3 regions of the Heyndrickxia sp. FSL K6-6286 genome follow, and region 1 is predicted to be linked to each of the others. Evidence: predicted binding sites of a transcription regulator. Region 1 holds the regulator's gene; each other region holds the start of a gene.
The links. Region 1 encodes Rex, which represses fermentation and respiration genes when NADH is low (regulators of the CRP and FNR family bind a similar motif). Its sites were predicted from a motif close to TTGTGAAATATTTCACAA; they were not measured.
Positions count from the first base shown of each region.

Region 2: the regulator Rex is predicted to act here: its motif matches at 1,306-1,323, upstream of MHI39_RS11590 (nitrate/nitrite transporter).
Region 3: the regulator Rex is predicted to act here: its motif matches at 1,527-1,544, upstream of MHI39_RS26075 (L-lactate dehydrogenase).

Region 1 covers NZ_CP152029.1:4,886,915-4,890,469, reverse strand. Annotated here, with positions in the region: gene MHI39_RS24515 (ABC-F family ATP-binding cassette domain-containing protein) at 1-320, opposite strand, end outside; gene moaC (cyclic pyranopterin monophosphate synthase MoaC) at 447-938, shown strand; gene MHI39_RS24505 (redox-sensing transcriptional repressor Rex) at 1,017-1,676, shown strand; gene tatA (twin-arginine translocase TatA/TatE family subunit) at 1,742-1,930, shown strand; gene tatC (twin-arginine translocase subunit TatC) at 2,025-2,780, shown strand; gene MHI39_RS24490 (YdiK family protein) at 2,858-3,052, opposite strand; gene MHI39_RS24485 (CPBP family intramembrane glutamic endopeptidase) at 3,049-3,555, opposite strand, start outside.
Region 2 covers NZ_CP152029.1:2,297,201-2,300,755, reverse strand. Annotated here, with positions in the region: gene MHI39_RS11590 (nitrate/nitrite transporter) at 1-1,237, opposite strand, end outside; gene MHI39_RS11585 (Crp/Fnr family transcriptional regulator) at 1,528-2,214, shown strand; gene MHI39_RS11580 (nitrate reductase subunit alpha) at 2,366-3,555, shown strand, end outside.
Region 3 covers NZ_CP152029.1:5,221,557-5,225,111, reverse strand. Annotated here, with positions in the region: gene MHI39_RS26085 (TetR/AcrR family transcriptional regulator) at 1-454, opposite strand, end outside; gene MHI39_RS26080 (glucose 1-dehydrogenase) at 652-1,386, shown strand; gene MHI39_RS26075 (L-lactate dehydrogenase) at 1,810-2,760, shown strand; gene MHI39_RS26070 (isocitrate lyase/phosphoenolpyruvate mutase family protein) at 3,184-3,555, shown strand, end outside.

The sequences.
Region 1 (3,555 bases):
TTTTGCTCCAGTTCTCTTAATTGTGTCTCCATTTTTTGCAAATCTTTAAAAACAGTTAACATTTCATCCCATATTGATAATGATGATTCCAAACCTGTATTTTGAGCAAGATATCCGATTGAGACATCTTTTGGTTTCATGATCTCTCCAGAATCAAGAGATAGTTGACCAGAAATAATTTTTAATAAGGTGGACTTACCCGCACCGTTTCGTCCAACTAGAGCAATACGATCTCTCGTTTGAATTTCTAGCTTTATATTCGATAAAATAAGTTCAGCACCAAAATGTTTTGTTAGTTGTTGAACTTGTAATAAAATCATAGTTTTTTCACCTCATCTATATAGGTAGTTTAACTTATTGACGAGTGTTTCGGCAATGAAACACATTAATTAGATGAAGGACAATACCTATAAAATAGTGTATGATGAAGAGAGAGGTGTTTGAAAATGTCCAAGCTTACACATTTTAATGAACAAGGTCGAGCGAAGATGGTTGATGTAAGTGCTAAGCCTGAAACTATTCGAACCGCTTTTGCTACATCGAGTGTAGAATTAAGCCATGAATTATATCATTTAATTCATGATAATAAAATGAAAAAAGGTGATGTTTTAGCGGTTGCTCAGGTAGCTGGAATTATGGCTGCAAAAAAAACATCGGATATAATTCCAATGTGCCATCCGATACTAATAAATGGGGTAAACATTGAGTTCGCTTGGGAACAGAAAAATGAACTTCAATATATCCTAAAGATCAATGCCACTGTTAAGACAAAAGGAAATACCGGTGTTGAGATGGAAGCTTTGACAGCAGCATCCGTATCAGCTCTAACGGTATATGATATGTGTAAGGCGGTAGACAAAGGAATTGTCATTGGACCAACATTTTTAGTAGAGAAAACTGGTGGTGTATCAAGCGCTGATTTTCAAAGGAATAGGTGAAACACTGAGCAAGTGAACGGTAAATTTACATGATATTTCCTTTTCGCTTATGTACTAGAGACTTATGGGGGAGTGCGTATGAATGAAGAGCAAATAAAGATACCTCAAGCAACGGCAAAAAGATTGCCACTTTATTATCGATTTCTGAAAAATTTACATTCATCCGGTAAACAGCGTGTATCATCTGCAGAATTAAGTGAAGCGGTAAAAGTAGATTCCGCAACTATCCGCAGAGATTTTTCCTATTTTGGGGCTCTTGGAAAAAAAGGATATGGCTATAATGTAAATTATTTATTGTCGTTTTTTAGGAAAACATTAGATCAGGATGAAGTAACAAAAGTAGCGTTAATTGGCGTGGGTAATTTAGGTACTGCTTTTTTAAATTATAACTTTATGAAGAATAATAATACAAAAATAGAAATTGCATTTGAGGTCGATCCTGACAAGGTGGGTAAAAAAGTAGGACAAGTACCTGTCTATCATTTAGATGAACTTGTACCACGTTTGATCGAGGAAGACATCAGTGTCGTTATACTTACTATACCAGCAGAGGTTGCTCAAGGGGTTACTGACGAAGTAACTAAATCCAATGTAAAAGGTATATTAAATTTTACACCGGCTAGACTAAATGTACCTTCATCAATTCGGGTGCACCATATAGATCTAGCTGTTGAATTGCAATCATTAGTTTACTTTTTAAAGCACTATCCAAATGACACGGAAAATTCACAAGACTAACTATAATTAATAATGGATTCTCGTCACGAATTGCTTTATGATGATACTATGAGGAGGTGGGCTTGATGGGACCAGGAATTGGAAGTATTATTCTCATTGTCATTATAGCCTTACTAGTTTTCGGACCGAAAAAATTACCCCAATTAGGCAGAGCTGCAGGGGATACATTAAAAGAATTTAAAAACGCTACAAAAGGCTTAGCAGATGAAGAAGAAGATAAGCCAAAAACAGAAAGTAAAGATCAAGTAAAATAAATCTCGTTTTCTTAATACTAGGTTTTGGCATCTTTTCATTACAACAGAAATGATAGTAAGGAAAGAGTCTAAGTAAATGTTAGGATGAAATTATATGAGTCAAAAAGACATGACGATTTTTGAACATATATCTGAGTTAAGGAAACGACTGTTTGTTATAGTCGTTTTCTTTATCTTGGCTGTAGTAGTGAGCTTTTTTCTATCACAACCACTCATACGCTATCTTCAGGAATCAGATTTAGCAAAAGAAATAACGATGAATGCTTTCCGATTAACTGATCCATTTAAAGTTTTTATGGAGATGACATTATACTTGGCGCTGGTGATTATTTTGCCTGTCATTCTCTATCAGTTATGGGCGTTTATTAGTCCTGGTTTGTATGAGAAGGAGCGAAAAGTTACATTAAGCTATATTCCCGCAGCGGTGCTGTTGTTCTTAGCTGGAATAGCTTTTTCATATTTTATCTTATTTCCGCTTATCTTAAAATTTATGATGCAGCTTTCATCACAAATGAATATAAACCCAGTTATCGGTATAAATGAATATTTCTCGTTCTTATTTCAGATTACGCTACCTTTTGGGCTTTTATTTGAACTGCCAATTGTTGTTTTATTTTTAACACGTTTAGGTATTATTACACCGATGTTTTTGGCTAAGGTACGAAAATATGCCTACTTCTTATTAATCGTTCTTGCTGCCTTTATTACACCACCGGATGTAATGTCACAAATTGTTGTAGCAATACCTTTAATGATTTTATATGAGATTAGTATCTGGCTCTCAAAAATCGGCTACCGTAAGTCAAAAGCGGCTGAATTGCAATATGAACTTGAAAGAGAATCTGAATAAAAAGAGATGTTCATAAGTTTGATACTTATGAACATCTCTTTTTTTATTACTGTTGTAAAATCATAACTGTATACTTTTTATTTTTTCTGTTGGCTTTTTTGCTTAAAGTGCAAGGTGATTAGTCGAAATCCAGAGCCATAATCAATGGTTGCTAAAAAGATAAGCATATACGCAAAAAAAGACCAACCATTTATATTCACTTGCTGAATAGCAAAGAAAGTGAACAAAGTGCCTAAAAGGCAATATACTACCCCGGATAATAATGGTCTCATGTGAAAAATCCTCCAATAAAACTTTGATTCTCAATTAATTTTTGTATTTCTTCACGATTAGCAATTTGTGCAATGACAACTAGTGTATTCATCATAACATGAGCAGTAATAGGTACGATGATCCGATTCGTCATTTTGTAAAGAAACGCGAAAGTAAATCCCATGGCAGTATATAAAAGCAAATGAGTCAATTCCATATGGGCAAGTCCGAAAATAATGGAACTAATTAGAGCCGATAGAAAAAAAGATAATCGTTTATGTAATGATCCAAAAATCACCTTACGAAATACAATTTCTTCTAATATAGGACCAATAATCGAACTTACTAGGACAACAATTGGAAAGTTTTCTATAATCGTAACGATTCTTTGCGTATTTTCAGAACCAACCTTAATTCCAATCAACTGTTCAATAATGGAGGCGATTGCTTGAGCAAAGAAGGCTAAAAAGATTCCACCTACTGCCCATAAGACTGATTTCCCAGCAGACAGCTGGTCCTTTCT
Region 2 (3,555 bases), 2.6 Mb from region 1:
TAAAGGCAGGATTTACTCTTGTGATAGTCCCCTGTAAATCTGTTACCATTACTCCTTCAATGGTATGATCAACAATATTTTGTGATAATTCAAGCTTTTCTTGATGATACATCCAAACGACAATTATAAGACAAGCAAGGGCGACTTGTGACAGCGCCATAAATCCAATTGAATAATTTCCAGTCATATTAAATAAGAAAGAAAGAATTAATGGTGGAAAGAAACCACCTAACCCCCCCATTGCGGAAACGACACCATTGACAATCCCCGCTTGTTCAGAAAAATAAAGAGGAACGAGTTTGAAGATGGTACCATTTCCTATCCCTGCTCCAATGGCTATCACTATACACCCAATAGAATACAGTGTTAGTGTAGGTGTAAAGGCTAATAATAACCCTGCTACAGTTAATCCCGCAAATACACATATTAATATTTTAAAGGAATTAAATTTATCTCCTAACCATCCTCCTACTGGCCTTAAAAATGTTGCAATCGCAATAAAGCCAGCAGTTCTAAATCCAGCATCTACCTTATCTAATCCGAAATGCCCTACTAAAAAGTTCGGTAAATAAATCGTGAATGCTACAAAAGATCCAAAAGTTAAAAAGTAAAACAAACTTAAAAACCAAAGCTTTTGATTGTCATATACTTTTCTAAACTGTTCACTGAAAGATACTTTCATTCTTTTTTCTTTTTTATCCCCAAAGATAAAATTAAGTACGGCAAATAATAGAAGTAAAATAATGTACAATTGAACGGTAGTTTGCCAACCAAATTTAATAGCAAGTACTGGTGCTAAAAATGTAGTAATTGCTGTTCCAATATTTCCCGCTCCATATATTCCATTAACAAATCCGTGTCTTTCCTTGGGGAAATATTTAGGCAATGATGTAACTCCAACCGAAAACACAGCTCCACCAATCCCAATAAATAATCCTCCAATAATTAAATCTAAAAAACTATTTGCATAGCTTATATAAACGGCTGGTATGATAAGAAGAATAAAGCTTGTAGTAAATAATGCTCGTGAACCAAAACGATTTGTCCAAAATCCAATGGGAATTCTTAATAATGATCCTAAAATAACTGGAACTGCCGTTACAAGGGCAATCTGGTTATCTGTTAAAGCAATATCCATTTTAATAAACGACATTAAAGAAGATAAGATAACCCATATCATAAAGCCCATAATTAAACTCAATGTCTGAAGTGGTAATTGTTTTTTTCCGGAATGCATAAAGAGTACCCCTTTCAATAATTTTTTCCATTACATGTATTCATCATAAAAAATTGAAATCTATTAAGATGTGATGTTTTTCACATAAAGATTATTTTTTATATATTTTGTATTTTTTATGTACAGCTGATATTTAATTCAATTTTTAAATTATTAACTATAATAAAAAAATACTTTTTTCAAAATTTATCCTTGATTAGACCTATACTTTTTTATGCTTAAAGAGTAAGTTATAGGTAACACAACACAATTTTAAAAGGGTGATACGGTTGAAAATAGAACAAAAACCAATTAAACCTACACATTCCATTAAAATAAATGAATTAATCAAGTTTTCGGAAAAAACGATAAAAATAACGAAGGGAAATTATTTATTTCAAGAAGGAATGACAGCAGAAGGTCTCTATATCATCATCTCCGGAAAGGTTCAAATAAGTAAGATTACTTCAGACGGGCAAGAATTAACCTTTAGAATATGTAGTCAGGATGATATTGTAGGTGAAGCGATTCTTTTTTCTTATTCTTCAAGATACCTATTAACTGCTAAGGTGATTGAGGATGGCGAAGTAGCTCTCATCAGAAAAGATATATTAGAGGATGAACTGTTTAAAAATAGCTCACTTGCCTTTGAATTTATGAAATGGATGAGTGATCAATATCGGAAAACACAGACAAAATTTCGAGATCTTATTCTTCATGGTAAAAAAGGCGCTTTGTTTTCTACTTTAATTCGAATGACAAACAGTTATGGCGTACAACAGCGGAATGGGATTCTCATTGATTTACCCATTACAAATCAGGAACTGGCAAACTTCTGTGGTACCTCTCGGGAAAGTGTCAATCGTGCATTAAGCGAATTAAAAAAAGACGGGATCCTATCAACGAATAAAGGAAAAATCACTATTCATAATTTACAGTATTTAAAAGATGAAATTTGTTGTGAAGACTGTCCTGCAATCTATTGCAATATTGAATAATCATTAGGTGTTAAAGCATGAATTTCATGCTTTTTTTTATTGAAATTGTATATGTCTTTTTCGTGAAGTGTGATTAACTTCACAACTTCATCTCATTTCAATGTTTATAGTGTATGTATCAATACATTATTTCACATAAGGAGTGAAGCAAATGTCACGAAAAAGATCACCATTAACTAATCGGTTACGCTACTTTTCTCCCACCGAAAAACTGAATGATAACCATAGTGAAGTTCGCGAAGGAAATCGTGAATGGGAAGATGTTTATAGGAGAAGATGGCAATATGACAAGGTCATTAGATCCACTCACGGTGTGAACTGTACTGGCTCATGTAGCTGGAACATTTTTGTTAAAGATGGAATCGTTACATGGGAAGGTCAAAATTTAAATTACCCTACTACAGGACCAGACATGCCTGACTTTGAACCACGAGGTTGTCCACGTGGTGCCAGCTTCTCATGGTATATATATAGCCCATTACGAGTGAAATACCCTTACATCAGAGGAGTCTTATTACTCATGTGGCGTGAAGCGCTTCAAGCACATTCCAACCCTCTTGAAGCATGGAAAAGTATCATTGAAGATGAAGAAAAAGCGAAGCAATATAAAGAAGCAAGAGGAAAAGGTGGATTTATGCGAGCAGACTGGGAAGAAGCATCCATGCTAGTTGCTGCCTCCCTTCTCTATACGGTTTTAAAATATGGACCTGACCGCAATATTGGCTTCTCTCCAATTCCAGCAATGTCTATGCTTAGTTATGCTGGAGGATCAAGGTTCATGCATCTGATGGGTGCACCTATGTTAAGCTTTTATGATTGGTATGCAGATTTACCGCCTGCATCCCCACAAATTTGGGGTGATCAAACGGATGTACCAGAAAGCAGTGATTGGTATAATTCAAGCTACATTATTACATGGGGATCAAATATTCCTTTAACTCGCACACCTGATGCTCATTTTCTAGCGGAAGCACGGTACCGTGGGGCGAAAGTAATTTCTTTGAGTCCAGACTATGCTGAATCAACCAAATTTGCGGATGATTGGTTAAGTGTGAAACAAGGTACCGATGGTGCAATTGCTATGGCAATGGGTCATGTCATCTTGAATGAATTCTATGTGCAAAATCAAGTAAATTATTTCTCTAATTATGTGAAGAAATACACAGACTTTCCTTTTCTTGTTACATTAAAGAAACAAGATGAAGGATTTATTGCCGACCGATTTTTAAATGCCAACGATATTGGTAGATCCACTAAAAATGGTGAATGGAAGCCTGTTCTCATGAATGACAGGTCACAAAAAATTGCTGTTCCAAATGGCACAATGGGTTCTCGCTGGGA
Region 3 (3,555 bases), 330 kb from region 1:
AGGTTTCATAATAGTTGACTGCTTCTATATCGAACCATACACCATCTTTCAATTCTAAGTCGTTGCGGCTAATAGCCGAGATAGTTTCGCAAAATATATTTTGTGACCCTGGGATCACTTCTCCCATTAACATGAGAGAAAACACAAATTGGTTATTAAAAACAAATTCAAAGATTGGAATACTTTGGGTGGAGTCAGCTAAAGAGAATGTCTTTTTCCCTTTAAAACTTTCTTTATAGTACTGTGCTAGCTCATCTAAATAATCATGAAAAATATCTGCTAAAAGCTGCGTACTATTCTCATAATGGGAATAAAATGTAACCCTATTGCAGTGAGCAACTTCTGCAATTTTAGTAATAGAAATTTCCTTAAATTCCTCTTCCTTTAATAGCTCCAACATTGCTTTCTTTAAGTTTTTTCGTGTTCTTAAAATACGACGATCTTCATTTGCCACTTATTTTCCTACCACCTTGCAACGTACATTCTTTTCAAAAGTATAACACGAAATAAGAAAGAACACTTTTAGTAGATTAGCAAATCTCCTTCTTTGACTTTTATATAGAATTTTGTTATTTTACAGTTGTAGTTTAACTATAATTATTTTTCTATTGATGAGATATTCAGTTTCGTACTGAAAAGGAGGAGTTATTAATGACTCGTTTAGAAGGTAAAGTAGCAATTATTACAGGTGCTGCCCAAGGAATGGGAGCATCTCACGCAAGACGCTTTGTTGCAGAAGGTGCAAAAGTTGTTATAACAGATTTAAATGAAGAAAAAGGTACCGCTTTAGCCAGTGAATTAGGTGAAAATGTTTTATTTGTAAAACAAAATGTTACTAGTGCAGAAGATTGGGCAGCTGTTGTGGCGAAGGCTGAAGAAAAATTTGGGCCAGTCAATGTATTAGTAAATAACGCAGGTATTACAATGGCGAAATCTATACTTGAAACGACAGAGGAAGAATACCGTCGCATCGTGGATATTAACCAAGTATCTGTCTTTTTAGGAATGAAAAATGTTATTCCATCTATGCAAAAAGTGGGTGGCGGTTCAATTGTTAACATTTCTTCAATCAATGGTATTGTTGGGGGTGCTGTTGGGTACACAGATACTAAATTTGCTGTTCGTGGCATGACAAAAGCGGCTGCAATGGAATGCTCACATTATGGCATCCGTGTTAACTCAGTACATCCTGGTGTTATCGCCACACCTATGGTTGTGCAAGAGGATACAAAAGCAGCTGTAGAGGAATTTGCTAAACATATTCCTTTAAAACGAGTTGCACAACCAGAAGAAGTAACAAATCTTGTGCTTTATTTAGCTTCTGATGAATCAAGCTACTCAACTGGTGCTGAATTTATTGTAGATGGCGGCATCACTGCAATGTAATTAGATTTAATAGAGTAAAGCCGTAAACTATCGCGGCTTTATTCTATTAAACACTTCCTTCTCTCTTATTCCAATTTATTATATTTTTGATAGAGTAATAACCAGCATAAAAAATAAGGTTCATCGTTTATTCATAAATATTGTGAAATGTTTCACATATTATATGTTAAACTAACCATGTTAAAAAAAGCAGAAAACAAGCATTCAAGTAAACTATATTTTTTTAAATCAATTTGTGAAACACTTCACAATATGGTCGGCCATTTGTGTTTTTTAGTATATATATTTATTAGTTAATCTTTCCCTTTTCATAAATTAATTTAATCCTGGCAATTCTAGGATTAGACTATTTAGATTGATTGAAATTGGAATAATCAGCTGGCTAATCTTTAATTTTATAGAATCTGAAGGGGGATCTATTCTGTGAATAAAGAAAAAGTAAATCGTATTGTATTAGTTGGAACAGGTGCTGTAGGTTGTAGTTATGCCTATTCTCTTATTAACCAGGGCGTGGCGGAGGAGCTAGTCTTAATCGATGTTAATGAAGCAAAAGCTGAAGGTGAAGCGATGGATCTTAATCATGGAATGCCTTTCGCACCCTCACCTATACGTGTATGGAGTGGTTTTTATCAAGATTGTGCGACGGCCGACCTAGTTGTTATCACTGCTGGACTGGCGCAGAAGCCAGGGGAAACCCGTTTGGAATTAGTCGAAAAAAATACGAAAATATTTAAGCAAATTGTAAAAAGCATTATGGAAAGTGGATTTAATGGGATATTCTTAGTTGCAACAAATCCAGTGGATATTTTAACCTATGTGACTTGGAAAGAATCGGGTCTACCAAAGGAACGTGTAATTGGTTCTGGGACAGTATTAGATTCTGCGCGTCTAAGATCTGCGCTAGGAAAGTATTTCAATGTAGATACAAGAAATGTTCACGCAGCCATTATCGGTGAACATGGAGATACAGAGCTCCCAATTTGGAGCCATGCAATGATTGGAATTGAGCATCTCAATGCAGTATTGAAGCGTAAGGGAGATTTAAAAAAAGAATGTTTAGATGACATCTTTGTAAATGTCCGTGATGCGGCCTATCAGATCATTGAGAGAAAAGGGGCAACATATTATGGGATAGGAATGTCTCTCGTTCGGATTACAAAAGCAATCCTTAATAATGAAAACAGCATTTTGACAGTATCCGCTTATCTTAACGGAGAATATGGACAAAGTGATGTATATATTGGAGTTCCCGCTGTCATTAACCGTTCCGGCATTCGCGAAGTAGTTGAGATTGAGCTAAATGAAAAGGAAACAGAACAATTTAATCATTCTGTTTCTGTGTTAAAAGAAACGATGCGGCCTGTGATTGAATGAATTAAAGTATAGATTATTTTCATTAAAGAACTTTCTGCAAGAATAAATGAGTTTCTCCAATAAGATTTAATCTAAAAAATGATGAAATTAGACTTTGCAAGTGAAGCACTGTATAGCTTCACTTTTTGTTTTATTTTAGGCTCTTTTCTCAAACATTGCTATTATTTAGGGAATTTTGGTTGGTGAAAGTTGGATGAAGTTAATCAAATCCCTTATCCCACTGAGATAAATGCTTTAAACCCGCCATAGATACGGTGAATCATTTATTTAGTGTAGAAGTCGTTAGTAAGGGCTTTTATAATAGCAACGAACGACACTAAACCAGCCTTGTTTTATATCCAGACCATAAGAGCAAGAATGAGGACGAATTGGAGATCTGTTACTTGTTAAAATGAATCCAGGAACGATTAGGAGGACAATAACATGAACAAGATACAGGAATTCAATGAGTTACATTCTTCAAAGGAATTATTATTTTTAGGAAATGCCTGGGATTTACTTTCAGCCTTAACACTTGAAAAGGCAGGTTTCAAAGCCATTGGAACGACTAGTTGGGGAATTGCAAATTCAATAGGATTACGAGATGGTGAATTAATTGATTTTGAAAGGCATTTAGGGATCATTAAAACGATAGTAGATAATGTGAAAATTCCTGTATCTGCGGATATTGAGGCGGGATATAGCGAAGATACTAGCAAGATTATTCATCATGTTTTAAGGACCGCAGATGTAGGGGTAGCAGGTATCAATATTGAGGATTCATTAAAAAAGTCAAATGGCTTAAGAGAGATTTCA